4 regions of the Erwinia pyri genome follow, and region 1 is predicted to be linked to each of the others. Evidence: predicted binding sites of a transcription regulator. Region 1 holds the regulator's gene; each other region holds the start of a gene.
The links. The regulator LexA, encoded in region 1, represses DNA repair genes until DNA is damaged. The targets are predictions, from matches to a motif close to TNCTGTATGTACATACAGNA.
Positions count from the first base shown of each region.

Region 2: a site for LexA is predicted at 1,575-1,594, ahead of Q3V30_RS08480 (DinI-like family protein). Genes of this name have one in related genera too.
Region 3: a site for LexA is predicted at 1,403-1,422, ahead of dinG (ATP-dependent DNA helicase DinG). Genes of this name have one in related genera too.
Region 4: a site for LexA is predicted at 2,353-2,372, ahead of Q3V30_RS09095 (metal-dependent hydrolase). Genes of this name have one in related genera too.

Region 1 covers NZ_CP132353.1:4,130,255-4,136,027, forward strand. The annotation lists gene zur (zinc uptake transcriptional repressor Zur) at 1-223, shown strand, start outside; gene Q3V30_RS19590 (CsbD family protein) at 397-606, opposite strand; gene dinF (MATE family efflux transporter DinF) at 848-2,170, opposite strand; gene lexA (transcriptional repressor LexA) at 2,273-2,881, opposite strand; gene Q3V30_RS19605 (diacylglycerol kinase) at 2,998-3,357, opposite strand; gene plsB (glycerol-3-phosphate 1-O-acyltransferase PlsB) at 3,486-5,773, shown strand, end outside.
Region 2 covers NZ_CP132353.1:1,817,368-1,823,140, reverse strand. The annotation lists gene Q3V30_RS08500 (MBL fold metallo-hydrolase) at 1-218, shown strand, start outside; gene Q3V30_RS08495 (GNAT family N-acetyltransferase) at 222-635, opposite strand; gene Q3V30_RS08490 (hypothetical protein) at 669-1,073, opposite strand; gene Q3V30_RS08485 (YgdI/YgdR family lipoprotein) at 1,185-1,409, opposite strand; gene Q3V30_RS08480 (DinI-like family protein) at 1,615-1,860, shown strand; gene Q3V30_RS08475 (hypothetical protein) at 2,168-2,407, shown strand; gene Q3V30_RS08470 (hypothetical protein) at 2,427-2,624, opposite strand; gene Q3V30_RS08465 (glycosyl hydrolase family 28-related protein) at 2,923-4,674, opposite strand; partial or broken gene Q3V30_RS08460 (lysozyme) at 4,916-5,044, opposite strand; gene Q3V30_RS08455 (XRE family transcriptional regulator) at 5,312-5,773, shown strand, end outside.
Region 3 covers NZ_CP132353.1:3,076,184-3,081,956, reverse strand. The annotation lists gene Q3V30_RS14510 (iron-containing alcohol dehydrogenase family protein) at 69-1,154, opposite strand; gene dinG (ATP-dependent DNA helicase DinG) at 1,446-3,608, shown strand; gene ybiB (DNA-binding protein YbiB) at 3,627-4,595, shown strand; gene Q3V30_RS14495 (M20 aminoacylase family protein) at 4,781-5,773, opposite strand, start outside.
Region 4 covers NZ_CP132353.1:1,958,912-1,964,684, reverse strand. The annotation lists gene Q3V30_RS09110 (fructosamine kinase family protein) at 1-811, shown strand, start outside; gene Q3V30_RS09105 (YniB family protein) at 833-1,372, opposite strand; gene hxpB (hexitol phosphatase HxpB) at 1,543-2,211, shown strand; gene Q3V30_RS09095 (metal-dependent hydrolase) at 2,391-2,981, shown strand; gene Q3V30_RS09090 (L-cystine transporter) at 3,145-4,542, shown strand; gene katE (catalase HPII) at 4,704-5,773, shown strand, end outside.

The sequences.
Region 1 (5,773 bases):
GGCGATGTTGATTTGCGATCGCTGTGGTTCTGTAGCGGAACAGCAGGCGGAAGGGGTAGAGAATATCCTGAAATCGTTGGCACTAACCTCTGGATTCGCCCTGGCAAACAGCGTTATTGAAGCTCATGGTTTATGCCGCGATTGCGTGGAGATTGAAGCCTGTACCCATCAGGATGCGTGCCAGCACGATCATACCGTGGCGGCAAAGAAACGTGGGCGTTAAGAAGCGCTGACGCTCTAAAGCGTGGGTAGATCTCACAGGGACAGTGCCGTACAGGGATTTTAAAGCAGGAAGATAACAGAGGGATCTTGAAGTGATTAAGTGGCACATTCCTTGTGCCTGGGTAGGAGCATCGTCCTGAAACGCTAAATTCTTGTCAGAGAATTCTCTGGCTGTCAGAAACGGTGATTGTTATGGGTTTCCCATTCACTGAGTTCTTTCTCAGCCTGATCTTTACCATAACCATAACGTTCCTGAATTTTGCCAACAAGCTGATCGCGTTTACCTTCAACAACGGTCATGTCGTCATCGGTCAGCTTGCCCCATTTTTCTTTAAATTTACCTTTCAACTGTTTCCAGTTACCGCCGGCTTCGTCTTTATTCATCTTGTCTCTCCTCGACCTTAGGTTTACACAGCTTTAGGATTATCATGTCAGCGAAACAGAGAGCAACAACATAAAACGCTGCTCAATCGCCTGACGTACAGATAATTATAGTAGAAGATAAGAATCCTGCACTGTTAAGCAAAATATTCCGCCAGACTCAGAGAAGATCTAAAAGGTGCTTCTTTAAAAAAGCTTGCAGATCAGGGGGTAACGAAGAGGCAGAGGAGAGTAACAAATGATTTCACTGCACGAACCAGCTCCCATTCTGCCAGTGGCGACGCCAGATAAGCCAGAGCGTCAGGCCGCGTAGCAGCAGGAATACCGTCACCGCCAGCCATAGCCCATGGTTGCCCAGCAGCGGGACAGTAAACAGCGTCAGGCCATACCCCGCAGCCGCAATGAACATGCCATTACGCATTTCGCTGGCGCGCGTTGCCCCGATAAACATGCCATCCAGCAGATAGCACCAGACGCCGCAGACGGGCAGTACGATTTGCCAGAACAGATAGCTGTCGGCCTGCTGCTGCAAGGCCGGAATTGAGGTGAGTAAGGCGACTATCTCCGTGCCAGCCAGGCCATAAATCAGGGAAAAAGCGAGTGCCACCAGCCCTGCCTGACGACAGGCGGCGCGCCAGACCGAGAGCAGCTTCTCTGCGTTTTTAGCCCCAAAGGCTTCGCCAGAGCACGCTTCAACGGCATAGGCAAAGCCATCCAGCGCATAGGCGGTAAAGGTCAGGAACATCAGCAGCACCGCATTCACAGCGACCACTTCGCCACCCAGACGCGCGCCCAGAACAGTCAGCGAGGCGAAGCAGAGTTGCAGCAGCAGAGAGCGCAGCATAATGTCGCGATTGAGCCGCAATAGCCGCCCAATATTGCCGCACCAGGCCGTTTTTATCAGCGGCAGCGAAATACCGCGCAGCTTCAGCACGCGCCACACCATCACCAGACCGATAATCATCGTGGCATATTCAGCTATTGCCGTGGCGGCAGCGGCGCCCTGCACGCCCCATTTCAGGCCAATCACGAACCAGAGATCCAGCGCGATATTTACCACGTTCCCCACCACCAGCAGGATCACCGGCGCCCGCGCATACTGAACGCCCAGCAGCCAGCCAAGCAGCACCAGATTCGCCAGCGTGGCAGGGGCGCTCAGCCAGCGAATATTCATAAACAGCGCGGCCTGATGCAGCACTTCTCTGTCGCCGCCGACAAGGGAAAGCGCAAGATGCGTTAGGGGAGATTTCAGCAGAACAAACAGCAGGCCAGCGGCCACTGCAATCAGAAGGGGTTGCATCAGAGCACGGGCCAGCGCGGGTTTATCCCCTGCGCCAAAAGCTTGCGCCGTGAGGCCGGTAGTACTCATGCGTAAAAACAGCAGCAGCATAAAGAGAAAGCTGGTAGCCGTGGTGCCAACGGCTACGCCGCCCAGATAGGCAGGACTGTCCAGATGGCCAATGACCGCCGTATCCACCAGCCCCAGCAGCGGCACGGTGATATTCGACAGGATCATTGGCAGCGCCAGCCGCCAGAGATGTTTATCCGAGGGGGAAATTAATCGCATTATCATCCACTGTGCGACTGGCTAATAAGCACTATCGTCGCACCAGAGCGGCGCCACGATAACAGTGGCGCACCTCTCAGCAGGTGCGCCCGGATCGGACCTTTAGAGCCAGTTACCGTTGCGAATCACGCCCACGGCCAGCCCTTCAATCGACAGCGTCTGCTGACGCAGGTCTACCACGATCGGTTGGAAATCGCTGTTTTCAGGGAGTAAATGCACAATATTACCCTGTTTTTTAAGGCGTTTTACCGTAACCTCATCATCAATGCGCGCCACCACGACCTGGCCGTTACGCACATCCTGCGTTTTATGCACGGCGAGCAGATCACCATCCATAATGCCGATATCTTTCATCGACATTCCGCTGACGCGCAGCAGGAAATCGGCGCCCGGTTTAAACAAACCTGGGTCCACCTTGAAGTGCCCTTCGATATGCTGCTCCGCCAGTAAAGGCTCCCCGGCAGCAACGCGCCCTATCAACGGCAACCCTGTCTCATCTTCCATCATCAGGCGGATACCGCGTGATGCGCCGGAGACGATTTCAATCACGCCTTTACGCGCCAGCGCTTTGAGGTGCTCTTCAGCCGCATTAGGGGAACGGAAGCCGAGCTGCGCAGCAATCTCCGCCCGCGTCGGTGGCATGCCGGTCTGGTTAATGTGGTCGCGTATCAGGTCGTAAACCTGCTGCTGCCTTGCCGTTAGTGCTTTCATCCCGCCCCCTGGTTGTTTATACAGTCGACTGTGAGTATATACAGGTATTTGCGCATTGAAAACCTAAACCTGCTTAAAAAACGACGGTTCGCTAAAATCTGGAAAACATCCCGCAATTAACCCATTAACAGCATTACCCACACAAAAATAGCGAGTAATATCGTCAGCAGCACCGCGGCAGAGCCCATATCCTTCGCGCGGCCCGATAAGGGATGGAATTCGCTGCCAATCCGGTCCACAACAGCTTCCAGCGCGCTATTGAGGATCTCGACGATAATGACCAGCACCACAGACCCTATCAGCAGCACTCGCGTCATGGCATCCACGTCGAGCCAGCAGGCAACAATGGTGGCAATCACGGCAGCAACGGCTTCCTGCCGGAAGGCCGCCTCGTTTTGCCAGGCGGCGCGTATTCCTTTCCACGAGTAGCCGGCGGCTTTTATAATGCGGGTCAGTCCGGTGACGTTATTTGCCATAATGAGGGAACCCTTTGTGATGATTAACGTCAATGTCTGGGTGGCGCACATTTTGCAACACCACAGATCTCACTGGCGCTTTCTGGTATGCTTGCGGCGCTTTGCTAACAAGAGGCTTCATGTTGTCTATGTCAGGTTGGCGTAACTTATATTATAAAGTATTGAATTTACCGGTTAAATTTCTGGTAAAGAGTAAAGCGATTCCTGCCGAGCCGGTCACTGAGCTGTCGCTCGACACATCGCGCCCTATTATGTATGTGCTGCCCTATGATTCAAAGGCCGATCTGCTGGCGCTGCGTGAACAGTGCCGCAAACAGGATCTCCCCGATCCGCTGGATCCGCTTGAAATCGACGGAACGGTACTGCCTCGGCACGTCTTTATCCATGATGGCCCGCGTGTCTTCCCCTACTTCGTGCCAAACGTGGAATCGGTGAAACTGTTCCATGAGTACCTGGATCTCCACCGCAGCAATCCTTTACTGGATGTGCAGATGGTGCCGGTCTCTGTGATGTTTGGCCGGGCGCCTGGCCGCGAAGTGCAGGGTGACGATCAGCCCCATCTGCGCGTGCTGAACGGCGTACAGAAATTCGTTGCCGTGCTGTGGTTAGGCCGCGACAGCTTTGTGCGTTTCTCACCGATGGTGTCGCTTCGCCGCATGGCTACCGAACACGGTACGGATAAAAGCATTGCCCAGAAGCTGGCAAGAGTGGCGAGAATGCACTTTGCCCGCCAGCGTCTGGCTGCAGTGGGTCCCCGTCTGCCCGTCCGCCAGGATCTGTTCAACAAGCTGTTGCAGTCGAAAGCGATTGCAAAAGCGGTAGAGGATGAGGCGCGCAGCAAGAAAATCTCCCACGAGAAAGCCCAGCAGAATGCCATTGAGCTGATGGAAGAGATTGCCGCTGATTTCTCCTATGAAGCGATTCGCCTTACGGACCGCATCATGGGCTGGACATGGAGCCGGCTCTATCAGGGCATTAACGTCAACGGCGGTGAACGCGTGCGCCAGCTGGCTCAGGACGGTCATGAAATCGTCTATGTGCCCTGCCACCGTAGCCATATGGATTACCTGCTGCTCTCTTATGTGCTCTATCACCAGGGGCTGGTGCCGCCGCACATCGCTGCCGGTATCAACCTCAATTTCTGGCCAGCAGGGCCGATTTTCCGTCGTCTGGGCGCCTTCTTTATCCGGCGTACCTTTAAAGGTAACAAGCTCTACTCCACCGTGTTCCGCGAATATCTGGGTGAACTCTTTACCCGTGGCTACTCGGTTGAATACTTTGTAGAGGGCGGCCGCTCACGTACCGGTCGCCTGCTTGACCCGAAAACCGGCACGCTGTCGATGACTATTCAGGCGATGCTGCGCGGCGGTAACCGCCCTATTACGCTGGTGCCGATCTATATCGGTTATGAGCACGTAATGGAGGTGGGGACTTACGCAAAAGAGCTGCGCGGCGCTACCAAAGAGAAAGAGGGCTTTATGTCGATGGTTCGCGGGCTGCGTAAGCTGCGTAATCTCGGCCAGGGCTACGTAAACTTCGGTGAGCCGCTGCCTCTGGTGGCTTATCTCAACAAGCACGTGCCGGAGTGGCGGGAAGCGATCGACCCGATTGAAGCCCAGCGCCCCGCCTGGCTGACGCCAGCGGTCAATGATATTGCTCAGCGCGTGATGGTCAGCATCAACAACGCCGGCGCCGCAAACGCGATGAACCTTTGCGTGACGGCTCTGCTGGCCTCCCGCCAGCGTTCCCTGACGCGCGAGCAGCTCGTTGAGCAGCTCACCTGTTATGTACAGCTGCTGCGCAACGTGCCCTACTCTTCAGACTCAACCGTGCCGGAGATGACGCCGGAAGCGCTGCTTGACCACGCGCTGAGCATGAACAAGTTTGAAATTGAGCAGGATAATATTGGTGAAATCATCGTCCTGCCTCGCGAGCAGGCGGTTCTGATGACCTACTACCGCAACAACGTGCATCACATGCTGGTGATGCCGTCGCTGATAGCGGTGATCCTGATGCATTACCGTGAGCTGACGCGGGCCGAGCTGCTGCGCCAGATTAGCGTGATCTATCCAATGCTCAAAAGCGAGCTGTTCCTGCACTGGAATAAAGAAGATCTGCCGGCGGTGCTGGATCTGCTGGTGAGTGAGATGGCGCGTCAGGGACTGTTGACGGCGGATGACCAGATGCTGCGTCTCAGCCCGGCCCGTTTCCCTACGCTACAGCTGCTGGCTGCGGGTGTGCGAGAGACGCTGCAGCGCTACGCCATTACCTTCTCTATTCTCAGCGCCAATCCGTCGATTAACCGCGGGACGCTGGAAAAAGAGAGCCGGACCATGGCTCAGCGCCTGTCGGTACTGCATGGTATCAATGCGCCTGAATTCTTCGACAAAGCGGTCTTCTCGACGCTGGTGCTGAC
Region 2 (5,773 bases), 2.2 Mb from region 1:
CTCACGATCGCTGGATAACGGTGTTGGTGCCTGAAAGCAACGAGGCCGACTTAAAGAAGTCGATAGAGTTTTACCGGGCGCTGAGACCAGATGTGGTGCTGATGGGCACTACTGCAGGACATCTTGCCTGGCAGGAAGTTAATATGCGCCAGTGGCTGGCGCTGCTGGATGAGGCGGAAAATTCGCCGCTGGACCTGCGCCAGCGACTGAGCGAGTAACGCTTACAACGTTTTGGTCAGGTATATTCGTTGGTGCACGCGTGGGTAGTTCTCAAGCATAAGCTGAACGGTGAAACCCATTTTTTCGTAAAAGGGTCTCGCCTGAAAACTTGCCGTGTCCACCTGGGCATACTGACACCCACGCTTGCGGGCCTCTTCCTCTGCTGCCCGAATCAACCTGGTGCCTGCGCCCTCTCCGCGCAGGGCTTCACTGACCCACAGCATATCGATCCTCAGCCAGTTTCCTGCAGTAGAACCCGTAAGCCCGCCGAGTTTTTTTCCGTCGGGATCGGTAATAAACACCCCAATATCTTTCATCTCATCAATATTGATATGGCCGGCGTTAAAGGCCATCAGACCTGCACGAACCTCAGCAATATCTTCCGGCGTGGGGTGAGGCGTAACGGTTAGTTCCATGCTCTTTTCCTTAAGTGTGAGAGCAAGAAGCGATCAGGATTCCAGATTACCAGAAGCGTCGGTGCGTTGAAGTTCGACGGCGCTGTTATCCTTTTCGCTGCTGCGGGTACAGGAAACCAGCTTATTCGCGCCATCATAGGAGAAGAAGATATTCTCATCAGACTGGTTCACCACCATCTGATCGCCATTACGGAACAGCACTATCGACACTTTATCGCCATTTTTGGTTTCAGAACGCTGGTTGCCGGCCGCTATCTGAAAATGATCGCCAGGCCACATCAGCGTGGTCAAACCATATTGCGCTTTGGTAACGGTCATGGTCGGGCGGCCCGGACAGGTAATTTGAAATTCACTATTGAGCTTAGGCGAATCACTGGTTGCCCGCACGGGTAAGGAGGCACAGGCAACAAGACATCCAGCGGCGATAATGCGGTACATGGGCAGGGTTCTCCGGACAGTACTCTCTGATTTGATTAAGTAATTAGCAGAAAGCGTACCACAGGATGCTGCCCATGTTTGACTTAAGTGTTACCAAATGCCAGCCGGGATCTACTTATTAAGCGAGCTCATCTCTTTAATTTGATCCTGATTCACAGCCTGCTGCTGACCATTCTCATCCGTATAAATCACCATGCCGGTGGCACTGTCTGCTTTGGGTTTGCCCTGCACCACTACGGTCGTGCCATCCTTCATTTGCAATATATGGTCGCTGCTACAGCCTGCAAGCAACAGGCCCCCTGCCAGAATCCCTGCGATATAAGAGAATTTTTTCATCATCTGCTCCCGTGTGTTGATCAAGTTGAAGCAGTGTAACCCAGGGGCGATTTTTGGAATTTGATGATAGTTGCGGAGAAGTGGATTCCTTTCACCGATTTAGCGTGCCGCATCGCTTTTTGCAGGGGAAAATTTGTTAAATTCCCATTGAAGAATAGAGAAAATAACTGTATTTTTATACAGCATTTATAACCAGGAAGAATTCATGTTTGTTGAACTGATTTACGATAAGCGCAACGTCGCCGGACTGCCCAATGCTCAGGAGCTGATTTTGACCGAGCTGACAAAACGTATTCAGCGCGTTTTTCCTGAAGCAGAAGTGAAGGTAAAACCGATGCAGGCGAATGGCGTAAAAACCGATGCCAGTAAAAGTGATAAGTCGGTAATGTTGAGAATTATTGAAGAGATGTTCGATGAAGCGGACCAGTGGTTGATCTCTGAAGAATTTTGAACCACATCTGGGCTATTCGTTGAAATATTTTAATGTTATGGGCGCTGTGGCCGGTTTTTGCGTTGCATTCCTGTCACAACATGCCAGGCTTAATCAATACAGTTTCCCTGGTGTTGGCCCGTTATGATTCGCTCTGCGGGCATTTTTTTCGCTACACCTTAATCGTGCTGATGGTTCGCTGCAGCTTCAGCTCCTGATCCCCAGCTTTGCCTGCCTCGCTTTCATCCCTTATGGTCTGAGAATAGCTAAAGTTTTGCTCTACTATGCCGAAGATCTGTACAGTACAAATCTTATGAGAACCACAGGCATGGCAATACTTTTTCTCCCTTCCCTCGCTGCCCTGCTGGAAAAAGCAGAAGCGCAAAAAGGCTACCCGTTGACGCAGCATGAAGTTGAAACGCTTCGTGACGGCGCGATCTGCATTTCAGTGCCGGACGAACTCTTGCGCACCATGGATCCACTACGTGGCTACCAGGATATCGATCCCAAAAAATGTTGGGAAGCCTGGAGAGATTATCGCTTATCCGGCAACACGCGGCTGGCCTGACAGGCGCGAATAAGGCGGACTATTTAGAACGGTGTGCAATTTCTGCATAGAGCAATTCATACACTTTCGCCGCATGGGCAGAGCTGTCACGCAGCATCTGGATAGCATCTTCCAGAGTATGTGGCTCCATCTGACCCACGATACGCCAGCCAAGCGCGATATTTTTGGCTTCTTCAAGCCGGTTGAGACCGTCTTCGAAAGTGGCAGCTTCTGACACAGAATTCTCCTGATTTGAGTTTTGGCCCTATTTTACGGACCAACGCTCCGCCATCTCAAGTCTTGATTTTTGGCGGGATCGCTTTTTGGCCTGTTTTTATGCTTTTTTGTCCAAAAAGGGGTTTTATCTGACCATATTGGAAAAATCGGCTGCAAAAAACAGATTAGTCCTGGAGATACGGCTTCACTATTTCATCGTTTCCACCCCACTACCAGCCCTTTCGATGATAAAAAAGTAAAAAATTTTCCCTCTGAAAAAAAACCGCCCCGGGGAGGCGGTTTTAGGTTATCTGCAATTTTCAGCCATAGTAAGGTATTTTGCGATCCACGCCGTTCACGTTAAGAGTGATATACCCGACCGGCGCGCTGGTAGCGGGCGTTGTAGCTTCAGCTGTGGCTATGGTAACCACACCATTTTCATTGGCTCCTATTCCCGCCAGCCCGTTGTGAATACTGAGGCGCGCATTTGGCGTAGCTGTTCCCAGCGTTGTCAAATCCATGACCTCACTCAGATCCGGCGTAAACAAGGAACACTCCCCCGATTCGAAGCGCGTAGGCCCCGTTGAACGGAGATTGAACATTGTGTCGCCGCTGCCCGCTTTTAGTTTTACCCATACCTCGGCGATATTTTGGTAACTTCTCTGATACTTAACATCCAGAACGGCAGTCAGTCCCCGGTGAAACATATCGGCCCATACTGAGCTGACGCAGCGCTGCAGATTAAGCCATGTCACGCCGGATGAGACAGTCTGTAAGGGGTTAGTGGCCGTACCGGAGGGATTTGCCGTTGAAAGTTTGCTGATCAGCTCCAGCGTCCATTGCTGATTAACCTTTGGAAAGACAAATTTGCCAATACGATACCAGGTGTCCTTATCTGAGGTATTAGTCAGTTTGTATCCGGTGTACCACCCCGCTTTCATCGAGCCGGTCATGGTGGTGCCGAAATTCTCATCCCGGCGCCAGCCACTTTCATAACCCGATAACCAGCGCTCAGAGGTGTTATCCAGATTGACCTTTGAGCCAGCCTGAAGGTTGAGCTGGCGTATCTGCACCCGGCTGTTATTCAGCATCAGCGGATTGGCGCAATCCTCCACGCTCAGCGCATCGATGATCCACTGCCCGTTACTGAGATCCCCCGGAAAACGGGTGTGTTCAATCCAGACGTTGCGGATCAATCCCTGGGTCATTCGCGGCATCACCAGCGTGGCATCGCCATAGCCATACTGGAAATTAGCGTTGGAGAGTTCAACGGCGGTTGAGTGATCCCAGACGCCATTCGGCGAGTTGGACCAGCCGATATCAAATACCCGGGCGTAGGTATTTTGCGTGTAGATTTGATCAAAGCGGGTATCAAGCGTATCTAAAAGTTTAATCGCCGTACCACCGTTGTACTGCACGCGGAAGCAGCGAATGTTAACAAACTCCCCCTCTATCGTGGTGTTCTCAAAAAACGGCTGCACGTTTGACAGCTTATCCGGGGTGATAGCGCCGGTATTGGCAGCGGTATCTGCGCTGGCCTGCCCGTTCCAGCTGATACCGCGAATAATGGTACGACGGGCATTGACTTTAAATACTGTGTTGAACGATTTATCGGAGACAATCACCGTTCGCGGCGTCACCCCATACGGCGCGTCGTCCCCATAAAGTGCAAAACAGGCGATTTCGCTGGCCGATAAATCCACGGGCGAGATAAAGAATTTCCCGGCCGGAAAGCGAACGCCGAGATTTTTCGCATTGACGTCATAAGATTGCGACCAGCTGAACATCCTTCTGAACGCATCCGTATCATCAGTGGTGCCATCGCCTTTAGCGCCAAAATGGTAGAGGTTCACCTGTTCGGTATCATTAATGATGCGCTTCCAGTAGAAGCCGCTCCCTTTCGCTAAAGAGCCACCATCATCGCTGAGTGACGTAGTGCCCAGAAAACCGACGAAATCGCCGCCACCATGAAAGCTGGAATCTTTGTCGTAATAGCGTTTCAGGGCGGCGATATCACCCGCTTTAGCGGGCGCAGTCGTTCTTAAATCAGCAAAGCAGTTTACTTCGATCATAAAGACCTCCAGAGGGATAGTGATGTGACAACATGCCCGTAACGGGCGGGGGGAACTAAAGGGAAATGCAGAACAGAAGCTGAAACAACATATGGTGTGACGGTCTACTACTTATCAGTGAGGTGGCTGACTTACCTTCTGTGCTGTCGGGTTTATCTCTTTCAGCGGCCAGGGGGCGCTGGCGCAAAGGTTCAGAGAGAGACAGAGAGTAAATTTCATATCAGCGAACATTAAAGATTTAACTGGCAAGTGATGCCCCTTTCGGCCCAATCTTTATCCCGCCTGCCACGGTGGGATAACCCAGGGTGTCAATAAAGGGCACATCGCGATACCCTTCTTAATACTTCAGGATGGAAACTATCTGGCTCATAATGACTTCTCCTCTTCCTACGCAAAAAATAATCAGTCAGCTATCAGGGCTGAAAGGCGCGCGGATCCGGCGTTTGGAAAGCCGGAGAGAATGCTGTAAAAGTGACTATTTACAGGCACCTGTATCGGTGCAGCCATATTTTAAAAAGAGCGAAATGAGACCTGTTGTTGCTCAGTGACATTATTTAATGCGTATTACGCATATTAGCGCAGCGCAAAATATGCGCAAGTTTATTTGTGTATCACGCAGAAAAAAGGTGTGAGTCCGATGAAACCCGGCGAGAAAATTCGACAGCTTCGTAAAGCAAAAAAGATGACTCTGAACGAACTTGCTGTTCAGGTAGAAAGTGACGTGGGGAACTTGTCCCGGCTTGAGCGGGGAAGGCAGGGGTATAGCGACACACTACTCCAAAAAATTGCGGATGCACTCAAGGTGCCCATTTCTGCGCTATTCTCATCAGAGGAGCTTACGAATACTGGAGATACATACAGTGTTCAGTCGTTAACTGAAATGGGGAGAGATGATGTGTATCGTGTTGATGTGCTTGATGTATCTGCCAGCGCTGGCGAAGGGTCACCGGCAAGAGAAGTGGTTCAGGTTATCCGATCAATTGAATATGTCCGTAAGGAGGCGGGCGTTATCTTTGGCAATAAACCTGAGGCCATTGTTAAGTTGATAAACGTGCGTGGGGACAGTATGGAAGGCACCATTGAGCCTGGCGATCTGATT
Region 3 (5,773 bases), 1.1 Mb from region 1:
CAGCGGCGGACGAGACATTCAGCGGTACAGGCTCTCTTCTGGTGGCCGATGCGCAGAAACAGACGGCGTTACAGCCCGGCCGCCAGCGCTTCCACCCGGCTGATAGCCTGATACAACGCCTCAACGGTGACCGGATGCGCCATATTTTCCATATCTGGCGCCTGCACCGATTCGCGAACAATCATCGCCAGCTCTTCGTCGGTCAGATCGGCAATTTCCTTCAGGCTGAGCGGTACGCTACACTGGCGGGCCAGCGCCATCTCATGCAGCAGCTCGTCATCAGCACGGTTCTCCAGCGCCAGCAGGCAGAGATTACCGTAGCCCACCAGCAGACCGTGACCGAATTCGCGGGTTTTGTCGCAGAAAGTAAAGCCTTCATAGATGGCGTGTGCAGCCGCTGCATGGGCACCGTTGCTCATCAGTGAGGTCAGCCCGGCAAAGGTAAAGATAACATCCAGCACCTGATCCAGATGATGATCCGGCAGATCCCTGCGCACCGCTTCACACGCTTTTGCCCCATGTTGGGCAATCACTTCATAGCAAATCAGGCTGTGTGCCAGCGAAGACTTCGCACTGGCATCAACCGGCGGATGGCGCTGGCTGACGGCGCGGAACTCATACCATTTTGCCAGCGTATCGCCCAGGCCAGCCGCCAGCCAGCGCAAGGGCGCCTGCGCCAGCAGCTCGCTGTCGATAATCACCGCTGCCGGTGCCTGAGGAAGCGGGAAAATATCGTGAAAGTTTCCATGATCATCATAACGAATACTCAGCGGCGTGACGGCCGAACAGGTGGCGGCAATGGTTGGAATGGTGATCACCGGCAGGTTATGCTCTGCCCCTACCGCTTTACAGGTATCCAGCGACTTCCCGCCGCCTGCAGCGATAATCACGTCCGCCTTCAGTGAGGTTGCCAGATCCCCCAGACGTTGAATCTGCGCCAGTGAGGTTTCGCCACCAAACCATTCGCAGCCCAGCAGGGTGACTTCAGCATCGGCAAGCTGGGTGCGAACCTGCGGCTCCACCGCTTTTAGCGCCTGATGCCCGCCAATTAACAGCGCGCGCTGGCCCAGTTCCCGACAGATCTCACCTAACTGATGAATAACGCCTGCACCACGCAGCACGCGTGCAGGAAAAACCAGATTTTGTTCAGACATGCCTGACCTTTTAATGTTGATACTGGGCGTCTTAAGTTGTACTTCACTCCAGTTAACACACAAAGCATTTTATCCGTAAAAGTAAAGCGGGCTGATGACTGCCTCAGACTGGAGGGCAATGTAAAAAGCCTCTGACAACTCATTGAACCGGTAAGTGTCCGAGCTCACAGCAGGTCGGATGTGAGGATCAGCAGGATGTACCCGTGCTCTTTCACTACAACAGCTGAAGAAGGCTGACGCGGGCCTGATACTGTGTAAAAATACAGGCCGTTTCAGTAAAAAGTGGTTGTTATGGCGTTATCTGCCGCGTTAAAAGCGCAAATTGCGGAGTGGTATAAAGCCCTTCAGCAACAAATTCCTGACTTTATTCCCCGCGCGCCGCAGCGGCAGATGATTGCCGAAGTGGCGAAAACGCTGGCGGGGGATGATGGCCGCCATCTGGCGATTGAAGCGCCCACGGGCGTGGGGAAAACCCTTTCTTACCTGATCCCCGGGATCGCCGTCAGCCGCGCGGAAGAGAAACCGCTGGTGGTGAGTACGGCCAACGTGGCGCTCCAGGATCAGATTTTCAGCAAAGATTTGCCGCTGCTGAAAAAGATCATCCCGGATCTGCGTTTTACCGCCGCCTTTGGCCGTGGCCGCTATGTCTGCCCGCGTAACCTGTCCGCTCTGGCAACCGATGAGGAGAAACAGGGCGATCTGCTGCTGTTTTTAGATGAGCAGATGACCGCCAGCAAGGATGAACGGGCGCTCTGTACCACGCTTGAAAAAAATCTTAACCGACATCAGTGGGATGGCCTGCGCGATCACTGTGACGATACCATCGAAGATTCGCTCTGGCAGCGCCTGAGCACCGATAAAGCCAACTGTCTTGGCAGCAACTGCCACTGGTTCCGCGAGTGCCCATTCTATGTGGCGAGGCGGGAAATAGAAAACGCGGATGTGGTGGTGGCGAACCACGCTCTGGTGATGGCGGCGCTGGAAACCGAATCGGTGCTGCCGCCACCCAAAAATCTGCTGCTGGTGCTGGACGAAGGCCATCATCTGCCTGACGTGGCGCGGGATGCGCTGGAAATGAGCGGGGAAATCACACCCGGCTGGAATACCCTGCAGCTTGATCTCTTCTGCCGTCTGGTGGAGCAGTGCCTGGCCCAGTTTCGCCCGAAAAGGCCGCCAGGACTGAGCAACCCTGAACGTCTGAAGGCGCACTGTGAAGAGGTGCGCGAGCAGTTGCAGCAGCTTTCTCATATTCTTGCCCAACTGCTGCCGCCTGGCAATCAGGAGGGCGAATACCGTTTTGAAATGGGGCTGCTGCCTGAAGAGGTGCTGACCCTCTGCGCCCGCCTGTTCAAACTGTGCGATGGCCTGCGCGGGCTGGCGGAAGCGTTGCTGAACGATTTAAGCGAAAAGTCCGGACAGTTTGATGTGGTCAGGCTGCACCGCGCGCTGATCCAGATGAACAAAGCGCTCGGCTGGTTTGAAGCCAGCAGCAAGCTCTGGAAACTGGCGGCGATGGAGAAAGCCTCTGGCGCGCCGGTCTCTAAATGGGCGAGCAGGGAGATCCGCGATGGCAACGCCCACCTGATGTTTCACTGCGCCGGGATCCGCGTCAGCGATCAGCTGGAAAAGCTGCTGTGGCGCAAAATCCCCCATGTGGTGCTGACCTCCGCCACGCTGCGCTCGCTAAGCAGTTTCCAGCGCCTGCAGGAGATGTCCGGCCTGTCGGAGAAGGTGGGCGACCGTTTTGTGGCGCTCGATTCGCCGTTTAACCATATTGAGCAGGGCAAGCTGGTGATCCCGCAGATGCAGTATGAGCCGATGCTCGCTAACGAAGTGAAGCATCTGGCGGAGATGGCGCACTTCTTCCGGGCGCAAATCAAACTTGGCCTGCACAAAGGCATCCTGGTGCTGTTTGCCAGCGGCCGTGCGATGCAGCAGTTCCTCTCTTATCTTCCTGAGCTGCGCCTGATGATGCTGGTACAGGGCGACCGGCCCCGGCCTGCGCTGGTGGCGCTGCACCGCAAGCGCGTGGAGCAGGGGGAAACCAGCATTCTGGTAGGGTTACAATCTTTTGCCGAAGGGCTGGATCTGAAAGGGGATTTGCTGTCGCAGGTGCATATTCATAAAATTGCTTTCCCTCCGGTGGACAGCCCGGTTATTTTGACCGAGGGAGAGTGGCTGAAAAGCCTGAGGCGTTACCCGTTTGAAGTACAGAGTCTGCCCAGCGCCTCGTTTAATCTGATCCAGCAGGTCGGCAGGCTGATCCGCAGTCATGACTGCTTTGGTGAAATTGTCATTTACGACCGGCGACTACTGAGCAAAAGCTACGGTGCCCGCCTGCTGGGGGCGCTGCCGGTTTTCCCGATAGAGCAGCCAGCAATGCCGGAAGGCGAATTACCCAAAGCGAGCCTGGCCCCTGCGGCAAAGAGACCTTCACCGCGCCGTCGTCGCTAATAATCAAAGAGCAGAAGCATGGAATATAACAAGATCATCAAAGAAGTGGGCCGCGGTAAAAACCATGCCCGTGATATCGATTTTGCTACCGCGCGTGAGCTTTACCGCCAGATGCTGGCGGGCGAGGTGCCCGATTTGGCGCTGGGCGCCATTCTGATTGCGCTGCGCATCAAAGGGGAAGGCGAAGAGGAGATGCTCGGCTTTTACGAGGCGATGCAGGAGCGGGTCATCAGGCTGACGCCGCCGGTGCATTACCCCATGCCGGTGGTTATCCCCAGCTATAACGGCGCGCGCAAGCAGGGGAACCTGACGCCGCTGCTGGCTCTGCTGCTGAGCAGGCTGGGTTTTCCGGTAGTGGTGCATGGCGTCAGTGACGATCCCACCCGTATCACCAGCGAAGCGGTCTTTCAGGCGCTGGGCGTTGCCGCTGTGCACTCTGCTGAGCAGGCGCAGGCGCAGCTTGAGCAGGGTAAACTGGTGTTTATGACCGTAGCCACGCTCTGCGCGCCGCTGGAAAGGCAGCTCTCGCTGCGCTGGCGTATGGGCGTACGCAACAGTGCGCATACGCTGGCAAAACTGGCGACGCCGTTTGCGGAAGATGCCGCGTTGCGTCTCTCCAGCGTCTCCCATCCCGAATATATCCCTCGCGTGGGGCAATTTTTCCAGGCAATTGGCGGGCGTGCGCTGCTGCTGAACGGCACCGAAGGGGAGGTCTATGCCAATCCCCAGCGCTGTCCGGCGATCAGCCTGATTGCGGGCGGCGAGCCGGAAGTGCTGCTGCCACGGCAGGAGGAGGGGGCAGCACGCGATACGCTGCCAGAAGCGAAAGATGCCGCTACCACCGCAGCCTGGACAGCCCGATGCCTGAACCGTGAGCTGGCCGTGCCGGACGCTCTTCGCCAGCAGATCGCCTGCTGCTATGTGGCAACCGGCCGGGCGGCAGACCGGCAGGATGCGCTGGAGCAGATTGGCAAGGCGGGTTACTGAGGCCGCTGGTTTGCCTTCTGACGCGCTGAAAGCGCAGGCCGGATGCAGCCGCCAGTAAAATTTTGCGGTTCTGCTGGCAGGCCATTTGCAGGCGGAAGGCTGCCTGTCATGCGCTTAATTCCCTGGCGGCAGTAAAATTTTGCGGTTCCGCCTGGCAGACAGGCGGAGTGCGCGTTGCTCCGCTTTTAACGCCGGGGCAGCACTTCCCCGGCCAGCGCACTCCAGAATGCGATGCCTTTGCCGATCAGCCGATCGTTGAAATCGTAGTGCGCGTTATGCAGCGGCCGGGAAGGCGTCTCGCCATCGGCACCCAGCCAGAAATAGGCACCAGGACACGCTTCCAGCATGCAGGCGAAATCTTCTGAGGCCATCGACGGGCTGACGTCCCAGTGCACCTGCTCTGCGGGCAACAGCGTCAGCGCGCAGTCGCGCACCTTCAGCGCTTCTGCCGCATTATTTTTCGTCACCGGATAATCGGTGAGATACTCAATGCTGCCCTCAATACCCAGTGGCGCGGTGAACGTCGTCACAAACTCATCAATCATGTTGCGGACTTTGCTGCGCACGTCGGCCTGCAGGCAGCGCAGCGTGCCGCGCAGCACCACGTTTTCCGGGATCACGTTAATCGCCTCGCCGCCGTTGATCTGCGTGATGCTGACGACGGCGGAAGCCAGAGGGGATAAACGACGGGCCGGAATGGTCTGCAGCGCCAGGATCAGCTGGGCCGCCGCCACCACGGGATCGGCTCCGTTTTCCGGCATGGCGGCGTGGCAGCTTCTGCCGCGTAAGGTGATTTCAAACGCGTCAAGCGACGCCATCATCGCCCCGCTGTTCACCGCAACATGCCCTGCAGGCAGGCCTGGCCAGTTATGCATGCCGTAAATAGCGTCCATCGGGAACAGCGTAAACAGACCCTCGGCTACCATTTTCCGCGCTCCGCCCAGATTCTCTTCCGCAGGCTGGAAAATGAAATGCAGGGTGCCGCTGAACTGACGGGTCTGGCTGAGGTGCTTCGCCGCGGCCAGCAGCATGGCGGTGTGGCCATCATGCCCGCAGGCATGCATCACGCCCGGCCGCGTCGAACGCCAGGCTGGCTCACCCCGTTCGGTTATCGGCAGCGCATCCATATCAGCGCGAAACCCGATGCTGGGACCGGGGCCGTTTTCCAGCGTACCCAC
Region 4 (5,773 bases), 2.2 Mb from region 1:
CGGCGGCGATGTCCATCCTACGTGGCATATTCGCTATGGCTCCCATGAGGTGTTTGTAAAATGTAACAGCCGGGAGATGCTGCATCTCTTTGCCTGGGAAGCGGACCAGCTCCAGCTCCTTGCCCGGACCAGAACCGTGCGCGTACCGGCTGTTTATGGCGTGGGGAGCGATCGCGAGGTAAGCTTTCTGCTGCTTGAATACATCCCTTTGCAGCCGCTAAATGAAGTCAGCGCCCGGGAGCTGGGCCAGCAGCTTGCGCAGCTTCATCAGTGGAGCGAACAGGCGCAGTTTGGCCTGGACTACGATAATAATCTCACGACCTCACCGCAACCCAACAGCTGGCTGAAGCGCTGGTCAGTTTTTTTTGCCGAACAGCGTATCGGCTGGCAGCTGCAGCTGGCCGCTGAAAAAGGGATTCAGTATGGCGACAGTGAATTAATTATCCATTGCGCCCAGAGAACGCTGAGCAGCCATCATCCTCAACCTTCTCTGCTCCACGGCGACCTCTGGCCGGCAAACTGTGGTGGCAGCAGCAACGGCCCGTGGATGTTTGATCCCGCCTGCTACTGGGGGGACAGAGAGTGCGATTTAGCGATGCTGGGCTGGTATGAGGATCTGCCTCTGGAGATCCTTGAGGGCTATGAGTCCGTCTGGCCTTTGCCGCAGGATTACCTGCTGCGCCAGCCAGTCTATCAACTCTACTATTTACTCAACCGGGCCAACGTCTTTGGCGGCTACTGGCTTGGTGAGGCACAGCAGGCTGTGGGTGCGCTGCTCGATGCGGATGAACTGCATGCCCGTCCGGCCTGACAGCAGTGCCAGGCCGCTCTGTTACCAGATAAAGCCCAGCAGCTTAAGAACAAAATAGCCCGCAACCGCAATCAGAATGGGTAACACATAGAGCGGGAAAAATTGCAGGAAGATGGTGTGGCGCGGCACAACAATTTTCTCTTCCAGCTGCTGGCGCGAGCGCCCTTCCGGCCCTTTGGCATTCTCCAGAATCAGCTGATCTTCAATTCCCTCACGCAGATGGCGCGACTGCCGCCACATTCTTGCCCCTGAAGCCTGCAGAGCCAGCCCGACGAAAATCAGTATGTAGATAATCCAGAAGGTAACGTTGCTGCCGTGGTTGAAATCTGGCTGCGGTGAATTATTCCAGAACATATCCAGAAAGCGGGTATTGAAGCGGATCATATCGATCATCACATGCGAGAAATCCTGCATAACCGCATTGATCCCCTCGCGCTTTTCACGGCTCTTTTCCAGAAAGGTCATTAGTGATATCAGTGTGGAAATCAGCGCCGGAATAAAAATAATCCAGCCAGCGACTCGCTTGAGGATGGCGACCCGGCCAGCTTGTTGATAAGTCATGCTTTCTCCTGACTAAGTTTTAAGGAGGTAAGTTTACCTTCAGGGGAGGAAATGTGCCTGAAAAAAGTTGTCGTGTCGTGTGAAAAGGCGGCAAAGAAGCCCTTAAGCACCGATGTTGTCGTTTCAGCGTTCATGCTAAGGTAAGCCAAATTAGTTAACGGAGCCGCGATATGTCTTATTCCCGCCCAGTGCTTGCCGCTATTTTTGATATGGATGGTCTGCTGATAGATTCTGAACCTCTGTGGGATCAGGCAGAGATGGATGTGTTCTCAACGTTAAATATCGACCTTACCCGACGGAGCGAATTGCCGGATACTCTGGGTCTGCGCATCGATCAGGTAGTGCGGATGTGGCATGAAACGTTGCCCTGGAACGGCCCTTCGCAGGAGGAGGTCACCCAGCGCATCATTACCCGCGCTATGACGCTGGTAGAGGAGCGTCGTCCGCTGCTGCCGGGCGTGGAGCAGGCGCTGAAACTTTGCCGTGCGGAAGGATTAAAAATCGGGCTGGCCTCTGCCTCTCCTTTGCACATGCTCGAGCGCGTACTTGAGCTGTTTGAGCTGCGCAGCTATTTTGATGTGCTCGCCTCCGCCGAGGCGTTGCCTTACAGCAAACCGCACCCGCAGGTCTATCTTGATGCCGCAGCACGTCTTGGCGTTGATCCGCTTAACTGCGTGACGCTGGAAGATTCCCTTAACGGTATGATTGCCACCAAAGCCGCGCGGATGCGCTCAATCGTGATCCCCGCGAAGGAGTATGCTGATGACCCTCGCTGGTCACTGGCTAATGTAAAGCTGGGATCGCTGACAGAACTGACCTCTGCAGCTCTGCATGGATAATGCCGTTGCGGCCGGGCAACGCCCGGTCTCTGCGCGATAGTGCCCAAAAGAAGATGATTGCTGTAAAAAATGTACTGAAACGTTAAAAAATTTATCTTTCGTTACAGCGTCACATATTTCCTCTACTGTATATATCCCCTATACTGGATGCATCGACAGTTCTGCAGCCAGGTATCCCTATGACGGCCGAAGGCCACGTAATATTTGCCATCGCCAGCGCCATTTTTGCCAAACGTGCCGAGCTGACACCAGAACTGGCCAGCGGCGACTGGTGGCATGTTGTGCCGGCCACGCTGCTAACCTGCCTGTTACCGGATATCGATCATCCCCAATCCACGCTGGGTCAGCGCTTTCGCTGGATCTCGCAACCTGTCGCCCGCCTGTTTGGTCACCGGGGGTTTACCCACAGTCTGCTGGCAGTAGCGGGCGGGGTGGCGCTGTTTCATCTGAAGGTGCCGAAAGAGTGGGTGATCCCGGCAGATGTGTTCCAGGGGCTGGTACTCGGCTATCTGAGCCATATCGCTGCCGATATGCTGACGCCCGCTGGCGTTCCCCTGCTCTGGCCCTGCCGCTGGCGTTTCCGCCTGCCGCTGCTCAGGAGCCAGAAAGGCAATCAGCTGGAGCGAGCTTTATGTCTGGCTTTAGTGGGCTTTGCGCTGTGGTTTCCTTCCGGTGCGCTCCCCTTTGGTGCGTCTGGCTGGACGGCTGCAGTCGTTAATTCTGTACAAACCAGCATGAATCGCCTGATAAACATTCAAAACGCGCATTAAACCCTCAAATCAGGGCGATTTGTTATAACCCATTCTTTTTGGATATATAGCAGCCCCAGCCTGAACTGTTACCATTCCTCCACTGGACGCACTGAGTGCGCGATGAAAATTATCCGATGTTTACAGACGTAGGGATTACGTCGTCCTGACTGGAGTACTGGGAATGAACCTTCCATTAATTGCTAACCTGGTGGCCTTTGTTGCCCTGTTAGTTATCCTGGCTAAATGCGGTGCCGCTCACTGGAGCCTGTCAAAAAAGGTCCTGCTTGGGCTGGTAATTGGCGTCCTGTTTGGTCTGGCCCTGCATACGATTTATGGCTCAGAGAGCCCGGTGCTGAAAGAGTCCATCAGCTGGATCAACATCGTCGGTAATGGCTACGTGCAGCTGCTGCAGATGATCGTGATGCCGCTGGTCTTCGCCTCGATCCTGAGCGCCGTCGCCCGCCTGCATAACGCTTCTTCGCTGGGTAAAATCAGCGTGCTGACCATCGGCGTGCTGCTGTTTACCACCGCCATCTCCGCGCTGGTGGGCGTCTTCGTGACCTGGCTCTTTGGCCTCAACGCCTCCGGTCTGGTACAGGGCGTTCAGGAGACCGCACGTCTGGCTGCGTTGCAGAATAACTATGTGGGCAAAGTGGCTGACCTCTCCACGCCGCAGCTGCTGCTCTCTTTCGTGCCTAAAAATCCGTTTGCCGATCTGACGGGCGCAAACCCAACGTCGATCATCAGCGTGGTAATATTTGCCGCTTTCCTGGGCGTGGCCGCACTGCACCTGCTGCGTGATGACAAGCCGAAAGGCGAGCGCGTGCTGGCAGCGATCGATGTGCTGCAGGCCTGGGTAATGAAGCTGGTACGCCTGATCATGAAGCTGACGCCATATGGCGTGCTGGCGCTGATGACGAAAGTGGTGGCCAGCTCAAACGTCAATGACATTATCAAGCTGGGTGGTTTTGTGGTGGCCTCTTACCTGGGCCTGGCGATGATGTTCGCCGTCCATGCGCTGCTGCTCTCGGTTAATGGCGTCAATCCAAAGCGTTTCTTCCGTAAAGTGTGGCCGGTGATCACCTTCGCCTTTACCAGCCGCTCCAGCGCCGCCACTATCCCACTAAGCGTCGAAGCGCAGACCCGTCGTCTTGGCGTGCCGGAGTCCATTGCCAGCTTCTCAGCCTCTTTCGGGGCTACTATCGGCCAGAATGGCTGTGCGGGCCTCTATCCGGCCATGCTCGCCGTCATGGTGGCACCAACCGTAGGCATTAATCCTTTCGACCCGATGTGGATTGCTACGCTGGTAGGCATCGTCACCCTCAGCTCGGCCGGTGTAGCTGGCGTGGGCGGCGGCGCGACCTTCGCTGCGCTGATTGTGCTGCCTACTATGGGCCTGCCGGTGACGCTGGTTGCGCTGCTGATCTCCATTGAGCCACTGATTGATATGGGCCGTACGGCGCTGAACGTTAATGGTTCTATGACAGCCGGTACGCTGACCAGCCAGTGGCTGAAGCAGACCGATAAAACGCTGCTTAATGCCGATGCAGAAAACGAGGTGGAGTTAGCTCACCGCTGATTCGCTCAACGGGCTGGTTTTCACCAGCCCGGTTATATTTGCCGCGCTTAATCCCTGTTCCCTCAGCTTTCCCCCGATTATCCCTTCTGTTTCCAGGCATATCCGCTTCCCTGTTCTATAGTTACTGAAGTCCAGAATCACAACTACAGGAATAAGTGACGATGTCGAAAGAAACCGATAACAAGGAACTGAGCCACAACGCGCCCTTAACAGGCCCCGACTCCGCCAAACCCGGCATGGATTCGCTGGCTCCTGCAGATGGTTCACATAAACCTTTAGCGGAACCTACCGCGCCCGGTAAACAGCCTACCGCCCCGGGTAGCCTGAAGGCGCCTGATACGCATAATGCTAAACTCGATGCGCTGGAAACCTTCCGTAAAGGCGGCGAGAACTTTCCGCTGACCACCAATCAGGGCACCCGTATTGCGGACGATCAGAATTCTCTGCGCGCAGGCACGCGGGGTCCCACCCTGCTGGAAGATTTTATCCTGCGGGAAAAAATCACCCATTTTGACCATGAGCGGATTCCGGAGCGCATAGTGCACGCCAGGGGCTCCGCTGCGCATGGCTATTTCCAGCCCTACCGCGATATGAGCCACGTCACCAAAGCTGATTTCCTGCGCGACCCGCAGCAGGTCACGCCAGTGTTCGTGCGTTTCTCAACCGTACAGGGAGGAGCGGGTTCGGCTGATACGGTCAGGGATATTCGCGGCTGGGCCACCAAGTTCTATACCGAGGAAGGCGTTTTTGATCTGGTCGGCAATAATACGCCAGTCTTCTTTATTCAGGATGCGCACAAATTCCCTGATTTTGTTCACGCGGTGAAACCTGAGCCGCATAACGAAATTCCTCAGGGCCAGAGTGCGCATGATACCTTCTGGGATTACGTTTCGCTGCAGCCCGAAACGCTGCATAACGTGATCTGGGCAATGTCCGATCGCGGTATCCCGCGCAGCTACCGCACCATGGAAGGCTTTGGCATCCACACCTTCCGCTTTATCAATGCGGAAGGCAAAGCCACCTTTGTGCGCTTCCACTGGAAGCCGGTGGCGGGTAAAGCTTCTCTCTTATGGGATGAGTCGCAAAAACTCACCGGCCGCGATCCTGACTTCCACCGCCGTGACCTGTGGGAAGCCATTGAAGCGGGTGATTTCCCCGAGTATGAGCTGGGGGTGCAGCTGATCCCGGAAGAGGATGAATTCAAATTTGATTTCGACCTGCTTGATGCCAC